Regions from separate parts of the Methylobacterium oryzisoli genome, predicted to be linked through region 2. Evidence: riboswitches for the same ligand, from Rfam matches in the RefSeq annotation. Region 2 holds a riboswitch; each other region holds the start of a gene.

Region 1 (4,302 bases), on a different contig from region 2:
CCACGGCGGCAACATCATCGCGGTCGAGGAGGTCGCTCCCGACCAGACCCACCAGTACGGCATCGTCAGCGTCGGCGAGGAGTACGGCGACACCTTCCGGATCACCGGGATGGTCGAGAAGCCGCCGAAGGGCACCGCGCCGTCGAACTTCATCATTTCCGGCCGCTACATCCTGCAGCCCGAGGTCTTCGGCATCCTGGAGAAGGGCGAGAAGGGCGCGGGCGGCGAGATCCAGCTCACCGACGCGATGAAGCGGCTGGCCGAGACCCAGGCCTTCTACGGCATGCGCTACCGCGGCAAGACCTACGACACGGGCTCGAAGCTCGGCTTCCTCGTCGCCAACCTCGCCTACGCGCTGGAGCGCGAGGACCTGCGCGACGACCTGAAGCGCGAAATAGCCGAGCTGATGCGTGGGGCGTGAGGCGGGCATGCACGCGATGCGGGGCCGGGCGTTAAATTCCGCTTGCGGTTTGTGCGCCGCGCCTTAAATTGTGCATTGCGAGATCGCGATGGCGTCGCGGTCTCGCTGCCCTCCTTGGGCGTTTCCTCCCTAGACTTCGGGCCGTTCCTCGCGAACGGCCTTTTTTTCTGCCCGCTGCCCCGCGCGACGCGGGTGTGGATGGCCCGTGCTTCACGGGACACGGGTTCTCGGATCCTGCGCCGTGCGCCTTGACCGCCGGACAGGGGCCTGCAACACAAGCTGTGACGGTTCCCTTCGGGGATCAAAAGGGAACGCGGTGAGGGCTCCGGCCCGAGGCCGCGGCTGTCCCCGCAACTGTGAGCGGCGAGCCTGCCACCACCGACGTCACTGGGTGCCTCACCCGGGAAGACGGTGGCGGGCCCTGACCCGCGAGCCAGGAGACCTGCCGTCAGCCGTGGTCACACGCGAAACGCGCCGGGCGGGGTGTCCCGATGCGTGTCGAAGCGGGCGCTCGCGCCGGCCCGACCTCGCTCGCGGTGACGTGCCACTGCCGTCTCCCGAGGCTCACCCGTGTTCTCCCTCTTCCCCCCGGCGGTTTTTCCGCCGCGCCCGCGCCTGCGGGCCGCGCTGCTCCTGTCGACCGCCGCGATGCTCGCGCCGGCGACCCCGCAGGCCCAGGAACAGGCGCCCAGTGGGAGCGTCGTGGCACTCGACCAGATCACCGTGGCGGGGCAGCGCTCGGGCGTGACCCTGCTGGCGCCCACGCCCTACACGGCTGCGCCGGCCGGGCTCAACCTCGCGACGCCGAACCGCAGCGGCAGCCGCCTCGACCTCTCGCCGCTGGAGACGCCGGCCAGCATCGAGATCATCTCCGGGCAGAAGATCCGCGAGCGCGGGCAGGAGACGGTGCAGGAGGCCATCACCCAGAACGCCACCGGCATCACCACGCTCGGCGCTCCCGGCAACGGCTTCAACTCCTACACCTCCCGCGGCTTCGCGGGCGTCAACTCGGTGATGCAGCTCTACGACGGCACCCGCCTCTACGTCGGGGCGGGCACCATCACCTACCCGTTCGACACCTGGAACGTCGACCGCATCGAGGTGCTGCGCGGTCCCGCCTCCGTGCTCTCCGGCGACGGCGCCATCGGCGGCATCATCAACGTGGTGCCCAAGAAGCCGACCCTCGTCCCGATCAACGCGGCGCGCGCCGCGCTGGGCTCGGACGGCGTCAAGCGCCTCGCCTTCGATTCGGGCGGTCCCCTGGGCGAGAGCCTGTTCTACCGCCTCAACGTCAGCGGCAACCAGGCCGACGGCTGGCTGCGGCAGAACGGCGATTTCTCGAACCTCGCGATCTCCGGCGCGCTGCTGTTCCAGGCCACGCCGGACCTCGCCTTCACGCTCTCGCACGATTACGGCTATCAGGAGCCGCTGCGCTACTTCGGCACCCCGCTCATCGGCGGGCGCATCGATCCGCGCACCCGGTTCAGCAACTACAACGTCGACGACAGCCGGATCATCTTCAAGGACAACTGGACCCAGCTCAAGACCGAGTGGACCCCCAGCGCGGACGTGACCATCCGCAACACGGCCTATCACCTCACCTCGGAGCGGCGCTGGCGCAACGCCGAGATCTACGCCTTCGTGCCGGCCAGCGGCCTGATCCGGCGCTCCGACTACATCGAGATCTTCCACGACCAGGAGCAGATCGGCAATCGCTTCGACGCCACGTTCCGGGGCAGCCTGTTCGGGCTCAGGAACGAGGTCGTGGTCGGCTTCGACGTCAACCACATCGACTTCCTGCACACCAACAACTCGCCCTATGGCGGAACGAGCTTCGTCAATCCTTACGTCTTCTCGCCCGGCACGTTCCTGCGGGTGAACGGAACCAGCCCCGGCTACGCCACCCGCTCCGACCAGTACGCGCTGTTCGCGGAGGACCGGCTGATCGTCACGGATCAGCTCTCCCTGATCGCGGGCGTGCGCTACGATGCGCCGACCGTCCGCCGCGAGGACCTGCGCAATCCGGCCAATGATTTCTCCAAGGATTTCAGCGCGGTCAGCTACCGGTTCGGCGCCGTCTTCAACCCGACGCCCGATTCTTCGCTCTACGCGAGCTACGCCACGGCGGTCGATCCGGTGAACTCGCTGATCACGCTGTCGCTGGCGCAGAAGGACTTCGAACTCTCGACCGGCGAGCAGGTCGAGGTCGGCTACAAGCAGGTGTTCTGGGGCGGCCGGGGCGAGTTCACGCTCGCCGGCTACCGGATCCGGAAGGACAACCTGCTCACCGTCGATCCGCAGCGCCCGACCGTGGCGATCCAGGTCGGCAGCCAGTCCTCGCACGGGGTCGAGGCCTTCGTCTCGCTCGGCCTGTGGGAGAACTGGCGCATCGAGGGCAACCTCGCCCTGCTGCACGCGCAGTACGACGACTTCCAGCAATCCGTCGGCGGCGTCGCCGTCAACTTCGCGGGCAAGCAGCCGATCAACGTGCCGGAGCGCGTGGCCAATCTCTGGCTGTCCTGGGCCTTCGCGCCGCGCTGGGAGGCGCGGGCCGGCGTCCAGTTCGTCGGCGAGACCTACAGCGACTTCGCCAACACCGTGCGACGGCCGGCCTACGAGGTGGTGAACGCGAGCCTCGACTACCGCATCACGGACACTTCGCGTCTCAGCGTGCGGGTCTACAACCTGCTCGACAGGATCTACCCGGTGACGGGCGGGTCCACCTACTGGCTGCTCGGCCGACCGCGCTCGGTCGAGGTGGCCTACAACGTCGCGTTCTGAGCCGCGATGCGCCCGCTCGTGAAGCGCCTGAAGCGGTGGCTGTATCTCGGCCACCGCTGGCTCGGCATCGCCACCTGCCAGCTGTTCGTGATCTGGTTCGTGTCCGGCATCGTGATGATGGATGTCGGCTTTCCGGGCCTGACCGAGGCGGAGCGGCGCGCGGCCCTGCCGGGGCTCGCATGGGACCGCGTCGCGATCTCCCCCGACGCCGCGCTCGCCACGGCGGGACTGACCCGCTTCCCGCGCGAGCTGCGCCTGGCGATGCTCGACCGGGAGCCGGTCTACCGGATGGTGGCCTGGGATGGTGGACAGCACACCGTCTCGGCCGCCGATGGCCGGCTGATCAGCGGCATCGAGGCAGATGTGGCGCTCGCCGTGGCCGCACATGATCCGCGGACGGTGCAGCCCCGGCTCGCCGGCGAGGTCGAGCGCGACCAATGGTCGGTGACGGCGCGCTACAATGCGCTGCGGCCGTTCCACCTCGTCGCCCTGGGCGACCGAGAGAACACGCGGCTCTACGTGTCCGCCCGGACCGGCCAGATCGCCCTCGATACCTCCGGGACGGAGCGGTTCTGGAACTGGCTCGGCGCCATCCCGCACTGGATCTACCTCACGCCGCTGCGGGCGCAGGCGGAGCTGTGGCGGGACGTGGTGCTGTGGGTCTCCGGGATCGCGATCGTGGGGGCGATCACCGGGTTGTGGGTCGGGCTGCTGCGGGTGCGGGTTCGCCGTCGCTACGCGTCGGGATCGATCTCCCCGTATCGCGGCTGGGCCGCATGGCACCATCTCGGCGGACTGGTCGGCGGCCTGACCCTCCTGACCTTCGTCGCCAGCGGCTGGCTATCGATGAACCCGAACCGCTGGTTCGGTCCGCGCGCGCCGACGCAGGCGATGCTGGAGCGCTACGCGGGGGCGGTCGAGCCGCGCTCCGGCCTGGATCTGGCTCGGGTCCGCGCTGCCGCCTGCCCCGACCTCGCCGAGGTGCGCTTCGGCTGGCTGGCGGGAGAGCCGCGCGCCCTCCTCACCTGCCGGGAGGGACCACCGGTGGTCTGCTGCGCGCCGTCATCGGGTGCCTCGGAGGGGGAGGGGGCCAGGATCGT
Region 2 (4,302 bases):
CGAACCGCACGCCGACGAGCGCCTTCCACTCCGGCGCCAGCACGATCTGGTCCTGCGCGTAGAGGGCGGTGTTGGTCACCCGCTCGAGGTTGTTGCGCGGGATCGTGAGCGGCGGCAGCGCCTGGCCGTAGCGCGGGGCGTAGATGTCGAGCGCGTAGGGGTCGGTGCGGAAGTTCGAGCGCAGGTAGACGGTGCGGCTGTCGGTGCTCTCGCGCTCGAAGCCCAGCAGCACGGTGTGGCCGATCCCGGCCGTGTCGAAGCGCCCCACCAGCTCGGCCTGCCCGATCGCCACGTCCCAGCGGTAATCCCGGTAGTTGCGGTCGCGCGAGACCGTGCGGTTGTCGGCCGCGATGGCGCGGATCTCGGCCGATTCGCCCTCCAGCGTGCCGGTGTTGAAGGAGGTGGCGAGCCGCATCTGCCAGTCGGCGTCGAAGCGGTGGTCGACGCGCACCTGCATGGTGTCGTTGGTCTGATAGGTGCTCTGGCCCGGCTCGCCGAGGAAGCGCGAGATCGGCAGGACGCCGAGCTGCCGGTTGATCGCGATGACGCCGCGATCGAACACGATGCGGTTGCGCAGGAACTCGGTCTCGACGGTGATCGTCGTGTCCGGCGTCACCTGCCAGCTCACGACCGGGGCGACGAGGAGCCGGTCGCCGTCCACGAAATCGCGAAAACTTCTTTGGCGCCCGGCCGCGAGGTTGAAGCGGTAGAGGAGCGTGCCGTCCTCGTTGAGCGCGCCGCCGGAATCCACCGTGCCGCGGACCTGCCCGAACGAGCCCCAGAGCCCGCCCATCTCGACGAAGCGCTCGCGCGTCGGCTGCTTGGTGATGATGTTGACGAGGCCGCCGGGATCGCTGCGCCCGAACAGGCCGCCGCCGGGGCCCTTCAGCACCTCGATCCGCTCGACGTTCTGGGTGTCGGGCGGGGGCGGGAAGCCGCGGTTGAGCGGGAAGCCGTTCTTGTAGAGTTCGGAGGTGGTCACGCCGCGGATCGCGTAGCTGAAGATGGTCAGGCCGCCGAAGTTGTTCTGCTGGGCCACGCCGGGCGTGTAGGCGAGCACCCGGTCGACGCGGGTGGCGTTGAGGTCGGTGATGACCTCGCGCGGGGCGACCGTCACGACCTGCGGCACGTCGCGCTGGGGCGTGTCCGTCTTCGTGCTGCTGACGGCCCGGTCGGCGCGGAAGCCGGGCGTCGGCCCGATCAGCCCGATGGATCCCGCCGCTACGGGCGTCGCCGAGGAGCGGCCCTCCACCGCGATCTCGTCGAGGGCGATGGTCGCGTCCTGCGCCCGCGCCTCGGTGCCCGCCGCGCCGAGCGCCAGGGCGGCGACGGCCCAGCACCGGCCGCGGGGCCGGGACGGTCGCACGGCGATGCGCGATGCGGGACGCTGGACCAGGGGACGGGCACTCACTGACGCGCTCGCGGTTGTCGAGCGGGGTGCCGGGCGGTCGCAGGCGGGGCGGGCGCGAGGCGCCGCGTCGTCCATGCGCCGGCCCGGGGCACCCCGCCCGAGAGACGTGACCGTGCCAAGGCAGGTCTCCTGGCTCGCGGGTCGTCGCGCCCGCCTGGCCTTCCCGGTGCGGAGCACCAGTGGCCGGGGCGGCAGGCGCTCGCCGCTCACAGTTGCGGGGGCAGCTTCGGCTCGGCTCGCGGGAGCCCACCGAATTCCCTCTTCGCTCACGGGCGCAACCCCGTGAGAACCTTGACGATCGGACAGTCACTCCGCCGCCGCCCGGGGTCAATCGGCGGGGAGCGGTTTGTAACAGTGTTACATTCTCTGTGTCCTCAGGAGCACAGCCGTCCGGGCTGCGCACCGGGCGCCCGGGCGGCGCGCCGGGGATTCCGTGAACCGCGCGGGCCGGGTCGGGCGGGTTCGGAGCGGCTGCCACAACATGACCATCAATGGTTGCCACCCAGATATCGCTCGCCTTCCGCGTGTATCTGGATCGTATCCATGCCGCCGCTCTTCTTCCTCCATCTTCCCAAGACGGGTGGGACCAGCCTGCGCTACACCGCCCACGAGGTCTTCCCGCAGGAGAAGATCTTCATGCTGTATGGGAAAGATAGCCCGACGACCCATCCCTTCGCCAACGACGTGATGTACTGCCGGCAGGGGATCGCGATCGGCGAGCAGCTGCGACTGATCTCGGATTACCTGATCGAGCACGAGATCGCGTTCTATTCCAGTCACATGAGCGCGGCGTATCTGCCGTGCTTCGATCCCGGGCGGGCATTCTCGCTGTTTCGCGAACCCTACGACCAAGTGCTGTCCTACTACGTCTTCCAGAAGAAGCACGGCCGAACGACCCAGAGCCTCGAGGCGTTCATCGAGGAGCCGCGCAACCAGAACGTTCAGACGCATTCCTTCGGCAGCGCAGACTTGGAGCGGATCGCCCTCGTCGGCATCCTGGAGGAGTACGAGGCTTTCGTGGCGCGGCTGAATCAACGCTTCGGCCTGTCGTTCCAGGCCGTGCACAAGAACGCCCGCAGTCTCGCCTCGCGCCTCATCGGGCCGAAGCCGAGCCCGGCCCTGCGCGCCTATATCGAGCGGCTGAACGCCTCCGACATGGATCTCTACCGCCGCGCGGCGTCGCGCTGGTCCCTGCTCGCGCGCGAGGCCGCCTGAGCGGGCGTCAGCCCTCCAGCGCCATCACGCCGCCATTGGCGATGACAGAGCGGGTGAGCCGGTCGGCGCCGAGTTCGCCGCCCGAATAGCCGAGCAGCTCGGCGAGCCGGTCGCGGGCGCGGCAGACCCGGCTCTTCACGGTGCCGACCTTGCACTGCATCAGGGCGGCGGCGTCCTCGTAGGAAAGATCCCCGACCGCGATCAGCAGCAGCGCCTCGCGCTGCTCGGCCACGAGCTTGTTGAGCGCCGCTTGGAGGTCCTGCACGTCGAGCCGGTCGCCCTGGTTGGGCGCTGTGGTGAGACGGGACGAGTAGACGCCCTCGCCGTCCTCCACCTCCCGCGAGCGCTTGCGGTGCTCGGAGTAGAAGGCGTTGCGCATGATCGTGAACAGCCACGCGCTGAGGTTCGTGCCGTCCTCGAACCGGTTGCGGCTCTGCCAGCCCTTGAGCAGGGTGTCCTGCACGAGGTCGTCGGCCCGGGCCGGATTGGCCGTGAGGGTGAGGGCGAAGCGGCGCAACGCCGGGGCGGCCGCCAGGAGGTCGTCGCGGAAGCGGTCCTCCTTCGGCGCGCCGAGCGCGGCCAGCGCGGCGTCGAGCCGGCCGATCAGGCCGGTGAAGGCGGCCGGCGGCTCGATCTCGCCGAGCGCCGCGTAGGCGTCGCGCAGCTGGCGTCCGAGATGCTCCTGCACGGCGGGTGGCAGGGTCGGGGGCGATGCCGGGGCGGGCTTGGTCCGCCCGGTGGGAGATGAGTCGGTCATCGGTCTGCACGCTGGCGCGGGGTTCCGGCAAGCTAGACCATAAATGTGCGCAGCGCGAGGGCGAATCGCCACTCACAGGTGCGCGATCGCACATGATAATTGATAAAACAGAGGCCGATCCCCAGGGGATGCGGGGATCGGCCTCGCTCTTAGGGCCGGACGGACCAGCCGTCCGGCCATCGCATCAGAGCTTGCTCTTCACCGTGTCGGCGGCGTTCTTGATGCCGTCCTTGGCATCGCCGACCGTCTTCTGGGCCTCGCCCTTCATTTCCTGGGCCTTGCCCTCGGCCTTCAGCTTCTCGTCACCGGTGACGTTGCCGATGCCCTGCTTGACGTTGCCGGCCGCCTCGTTGGCGAGACCCTTGATCTTGTCCGTCGTGCTGCTCATCGGAAACTCCCTTAGGTCCGAGCGGTGCCCGGTTCAGGACAGACGAACGGTCGGGCCTCCGGATGGTTCCTCAGTTCCCAGGAGAAAGACGCGGGCCGCTGCGATGTCGGGTCATCGAACAGCCACTCAACCGGCCCCGGAAGAAAAGCTGCGATTGTAGATCTGCATCGGAATAGGTTCGGTGTTACTGATTGTATCTGTAAGTTTTATCCATGTATCCAACAATTTTGCTTGGCGATAGGCAATGATGCTGGAAATCAAAAATCCATCTGCTATAGAATACTCAACATATCAGATGGGAGGAATAAGATGACCCAGGAAAAAAGCAGGATTTCGGATCGAATGTCGCGTTCCTTTGGATCATATTCGCCCGATCGGGGTTCTCGGTGGCGCGCTCTGGGGTCGGGATGTGTTTTGGTGCTGCAAGAATTCTAGGTGGGCGTGATGGATGGCAGAGTGCCCAGGGACACCGGAAGCGGAAATGATCGGCGAAACTGAAGAGCCGGATGACGGTTGGAGCGGTCAGGAGAC
Region 3 (4,302 bases), on a different contig from region 2:
TTCAGCCTCTACGCCAACCACCGGATGGAGCGACGCCGCTGCCGCGACTACCTCACGGCGCTCGCGGCGCGCCTCGACTCGGAGGCCGCGGAGGCGGCGCGCCGGCGCTACCAGGACCTGTCGCGCACCGACGCCCTGACCGGGCTGCCCAACCGGCGCTCCCTCGACAGCACCCTCGGGCGCTGGTTCGCCGACGACCGGTCCGCCGCCCTGATGATGATCGACATCGACCACTTCAAGCTGTTCAACGACACGCTGGGCCACCCGGCCGGCGACGATTGCCTGTGCCGGGTCTCGGCGCTGTTCGCGGGGTTCGCCCCGGGTCCCGACACGCTGTTCGCCCGCTTCGGCGGGGAGGAGTTCATCTTCGCGGTGCGGGACGCCGATGCGCCGGAGGCCGCCCGCCTCGCGGCCGGCCTCGTGCAGGCCGTGGAGGCGCTCGGCCTTCCCCATCCGAGCCGCTCGGACGGGGTGGGCGTGGTGACCATCAGCGTCGGCATCGCCCTCAAGCCGGCGGGATCCGGCTCCCCCCGGGAGGCGATCTTCGCGGCGGCCGACCGCGCGCTCTACCAAGCCAAGTGCCGGGGACGGAACCGCTACGCCTTCGACGGCTGACGCGAGAAGCGCCTCGCGCCGATCCGGCGAGGGAAGGGCGGGAGGATCAGAACTCGATCCCCTCCTGGGCCTTCACGCCCGCCGCGAAGTGGTGCTTGACGACGGCCATCTCGGTGACGAGGTCGGCCGCGGCGATCAGCTCCGGCTTGGCGTTGCGGCCCGTGACCACGACGTGGAGATCGGGCCGGCGGGCGCTCAGCGCCGCCACCACCGCGTCGAGCGGCAGGTAGTCGTAGCGCAGCGCGATGTTGAGCTCGTCGAGGATCAGCAGGCGGATGGTGGGATCGTCCATCAGCCGCCGGGCCTGCGCCCAGGCGGCCTCGGCCGCCGCCACGTCGCGGGCGCGGTCCTGCGTCTCCCAGGTGAAGCCCTCGCCCATCGTGTGCCACGCCACCTGATCGCCGAAGCGGTCGAGGGCGAAGCGTTCGCCGGTCTCCCAGGCGCCCTTGATGAACTGCACGACGCCGACGCGCCAGCCGCGGCCGAGCGCCCGCAGCATCAGCCCGAAGGCCGCCGTCGACTTGCCCTTGCCGGGGCCGGTATGGACGATGAGCAGGCCCTTCTCGACCGTCTTGCCCGCCACCTCCGCGTCCTGCACGGCCTTGCGCTTGGCCATCTTGGCGCGGTGGCGCGCGGCCTCCTCGTCGGTCTCCATTCTCACTCTCCCTTCACGACGAGGGGCAGCCCCGCCACGGTGAGCACCACCCGGTCGGCCAGCGCCGCGAGGCGCTGGTGCAGCCGCCCGGTCTCGTCGCGGAAGCGCCGGGCGAGCGCGTTGTCCGGCACGATGCCGAGGCCGACCTCGTTCGAGACCAGCACCAGCGGGCCGGGATGGCGTGCGCAGGCCTCGACCAGGGCGGCGGTCTCGGCGGCCAGACCGGCCTCTGAGCGGTCGGCCTCGGCCAGCAGGGCGTTGGTGAGCCACAGGGTCAGGCAATCCACCAGCACCGGCCGGCCGGGCTCCGTACCGTCCAGCACTCCGGCGAGGTCGCGCGGCGCCTCCCGGGTCTCCCAGCCGCCGGATCGCCGGGCGCGGTGCTGGGCGATGCGCGCCCGCATCTCGTCGTCCCAGGCCTGCGCCGTCGCGACGTAGAGCCAGGGCGGGGGCAGCGCCTCGATCAGGCGTTCCGCGTAGGCGCTCTTGCCCGAGCGGGCGCCCCCGAGCACCAGGGTGAGCCGCGGCGTTCCCGATCCGTCCTGCGCCACCACCTGCCCCTCAAGTCCAGCCCCGAAACCCTCTCGGGCGGCCGGGCGCGGATTGCAAGCCCGGGTCCTTGTCGCTACGGTCGCGCCCGACGGTGCCTCGGCGACGAGGTGAAAAGGGAACGCGGGACGGAGATCCGCTCCGGGAGCCGCGGCTGCCCCCGCAACTGTGAGCGGCGCGCGCCCGCCTTCGGCCACTGGAGCGATCCGGGAAGGCGGTGGGATGCGAAGAACGCCGCGAGCCAGGAGACCTGCCGTCACCCGCATCCTCTCGACGCCGCCGGCGGGGCGGCAGGAGTTCGTCATGGTCGCCATCACCCGTACCCTCTCCCCCGCGCTCGCCGGCGAGCGGCTGACCGCGGTGCTCGTCGCCGGCTTCCTCGGCCTGGGCCTGCTCTTCGTGTCCGGGTTCTCGCCGGCCGCCGCGCTCCACAACGCGGCCCACGACTGGCGCCACGCCCACAACTTCCCCTGCCACTGACGCCGGGCCGGGCCTCCCGGCTCCCCGCAGGGTTCCCATCATGACGATCCGATTGCTGTCGGCGGCCCTGGTCGCCGGCTTCCTCGCCGCTTGCGTGGCCTCGGGGCTGCAATTCGCCCTGACCTCGCCGCTGATCCTGCGGGCCGAGCGCTACGAGCAGGGCAGCGCCCCGCACGCGCAGGCGGCACCGCTGATCATCCTGGCCCATTCCGGCCATTCCTCCGCCGAGGCCGCGCCCGCGGCGGAGGCGTGGCAGCCCGGCCCCGGCCTGCCGCGCCTCGCCTTCACGGCGCTCGCCACGCTGGTGAGCGGCGTCGGCTACGCGCTCCTCCTCGGCGCGATCCTGGTCGCGGACGGGCGGCGGATCACGCCGGGCGAGGGCCTGCGCTTCGCGGTGGGGGGCTTCCTCGCCGCGAGCCTCGCGCCCGCCATCGGCCTGCCGCCGGAACTGCCCGGCATGGGCGGCGAGGCGCTGGAGCTGCGCCAGGCATGGTGGCTCGCCACCGCGCTGGCGACCGGCGCGGGGCTCTACCTCCTGGCGACCCGCCGCGGGGTCTTCGCCGCCGCGCTCGCCCTCGTGCTGATCGTGGCGCCGCACCTCTGGGGGGCGCCGCATGCCGGGGAGGGCGGCGGCGCGCTGCCGGCCGCGATGGCGGCGCAGTTCGCCGCCCGCTCCCTCGCGGTGTCCTTCGCGTTCTGGGCCGTGCTCGGACTCGCCTTCGGCTGGGCCTGGGAGGCGGTGGCGCGCGGCCGGGCGGGAGCCGCCGCATGAGCCTCACCCTCTACGTCTGCACCACCTGCCGGGCCGCCGGCGACGACCCGGACGGCCCCCGCGCGGGCGCCCGGCTCCTCGACGCGCTCACCGCGGCCCTGGCGGAGCGCGGCGCGCCCGTCGCGGTCGAGGCCGTCGAGTGCCTGTCCGTCTGCAAGCGGCCCTGCACGGTGGCGGTCGCCTCGCCGGGGCGCTGGACCTACGTGTACGGCGACCTCGATCCTTTGAGCGCCGCCGACACCATCCTCGACGGGCTCGCGCGCTACGCCGCGACGCCGGACGGCCTCGTGCCCTGGCGCGAGCGCCCCGAGGCCTTCCGCAAGGGCGTCGTCGCCCGCATCCCTCCCGCCCCGGTCAGGTCCGCATGACGATCCTCCAAAAAATTCCCTGCACGATCGTCACGGGCTTCCTCGGGGCCGGCAAGACGACGCTGGTGCGCCACGTGGTCGAGCACAACGACGGACGGCGCCTCGCGATCATCGTCAACGAGTTCGGCGATGTCGGCTTCGACGGCTCGCTGCTGGCCTCCTGCGGGGTGCCGGGCTGCGACGAGGACGCGGTGGTGGAGCTGCCGAACGGCTGCATCTGCTGCACCGTGGCGGACGATTTCGTGCCGGCCCTCAACCGCCTGCTCGACCGCCCCGAGCCGCCCGAGCACATCCTGATCGAGACCTCCGGCCTCGCACTGCCGAAACCCCTCGTCCAGGCCTTCAACTGGCCGGCGATCCGCTCGCGGGTGACGGTGGACGGCGTGGTGGCGGTGGTGGACGGACCGGCCGTGGCCGCGGGCGCCTTCGCGGACGATCCCGAGGCGCTGGCGGCCCAGCGCGCCGCGGACCAATCGGTCGACCACGACAACCCGCTGGAGGAGGTTTTCGAGGACCAGCTCCTCTGCGCCGACCTCGTGGTGATGAACAAGGGCGACCTCCTCGACGCCGAGAGCCGCGCCCGCGTGCGGGCCGAGGTGGAGGCCCAGCTGCCGCGGGCCGTGAAGGTCGTCGAGACGGCCCACGGCGCCATCGACCCGCGAATTCTGCTCGGCCTCAACGCGGGCGCCGAGAGCGACCTCGCCTCCCGGCCCTCGCATCACGAGACGGAAGACGACCACGACCACGACGATTTCGAGAGCGCGGCGGTGCCGGTGCGGGCGGCCGGCTCGCCCGACGACCTCGCGGCCCGGGTGGCGCGGGCGGCGGAGGTGCCGGGGGTGCTGCGCATCAAGGGGTTCTGC

The links. A riboswitch is a leader RNA that binds a small molecule or an ion and turns the genes downstream of it on or off. The one in region 2 is predicted to bind cobalamin.
Region 1: linked by a shared signal. The riboswitch ahead of ACKUB9_RS15340 (TonB-dependent receptor) and the one ahead of ACKUB9_RS06720 (TonB-dependent siderophore receptor) in region 2 are both predicted to bind cobalamin.
Region 3: linked by a shared signal. The riboswitch ahead of ACKUB9_RS21045 (CbtB domain-containing protein) and the one ahead of ACKUB9_RS06720 (TonB-dependent siderophore receptor) in region 2 are both predicted to bind cobalamin.

Annotation. Positions count from the first base shown of each region.
Region 1 covers NZ_JBKIBX010000014.1:30,753-35,054, forward strand. Annotated here, with positions in the region: gene ACKUB9_RS15335 (UTP--glucose-1-phosphate uridylyltransferase) at 1-421, shown strand, start outside; cobalamin riboswitch at 690-885, shown strand; gene ACKUB9_RS15340 (TonB-dependent receptor) at 1,070-3,202, shown strand; gene ACKUB9_RS15345 (PepSY domain-containing protein) at 3,209-4,302, shown strand, end outside.
Region 2 covers NZ_JBKIBX010000005.1:8,562-12,863, forward strand. Annotated here, with positions in the region: gene ACKUB9_RS06720 (TonB-dependent siderophore receptor) at 1-1,486, opposite strand, end outside; cobalamin riboswitch at 1,514-1,720, opposite strand; gene ACKUB9_RS06725 (hypothetical protein) at 1,955-2,626, shown strand; gene ACKUB9_RS06730 (sigma-70 family RNA polymerase sigma factor) at 2,634-3,383, opposite strand; gene ACKUB9_RS06735 (CsbD family protein) at 3,568-3,771, opposite strand; gene ACKUB9_RS06740 (hypothetical protein) at 4,253-4,302, shown strand, end outside.
Region 3 covers NZ_JBKIBX010000024.1:33,407-37,708, reverse strand. Annotated here, with positions in the region: gene ACKUB9_RS21060 (GGDEF domain-containing protein) at 1-615, shown strand, start outside; gene cobO (cob(I)yrinic acid a,c-diamide adenosyltransferase) at 662-1,270, opposite strand; gene cobU (bifunctional adenosylcobinamide kinase/adenosylcobinamide-phosphate guanylyltransferase) at 1,273-1,821, opposite strand; cobalamin riboswitch at 1,895-2,091, shown strand; gene ACKUB9_RS21045 (CbtB domain-containing protein) at 2,123-2,299, shown strand; gene ACKUB9_RS21040 (CbtA family protein) at 2,340-3,071, shown strand; gene ACKUB9_RS21035 (DUF1636 family protein) at 3,068-3,439, shown strand; gene cobW (cobalamin biosynthesis protein CobW) at 3,436-4,302, shown strand, end outside.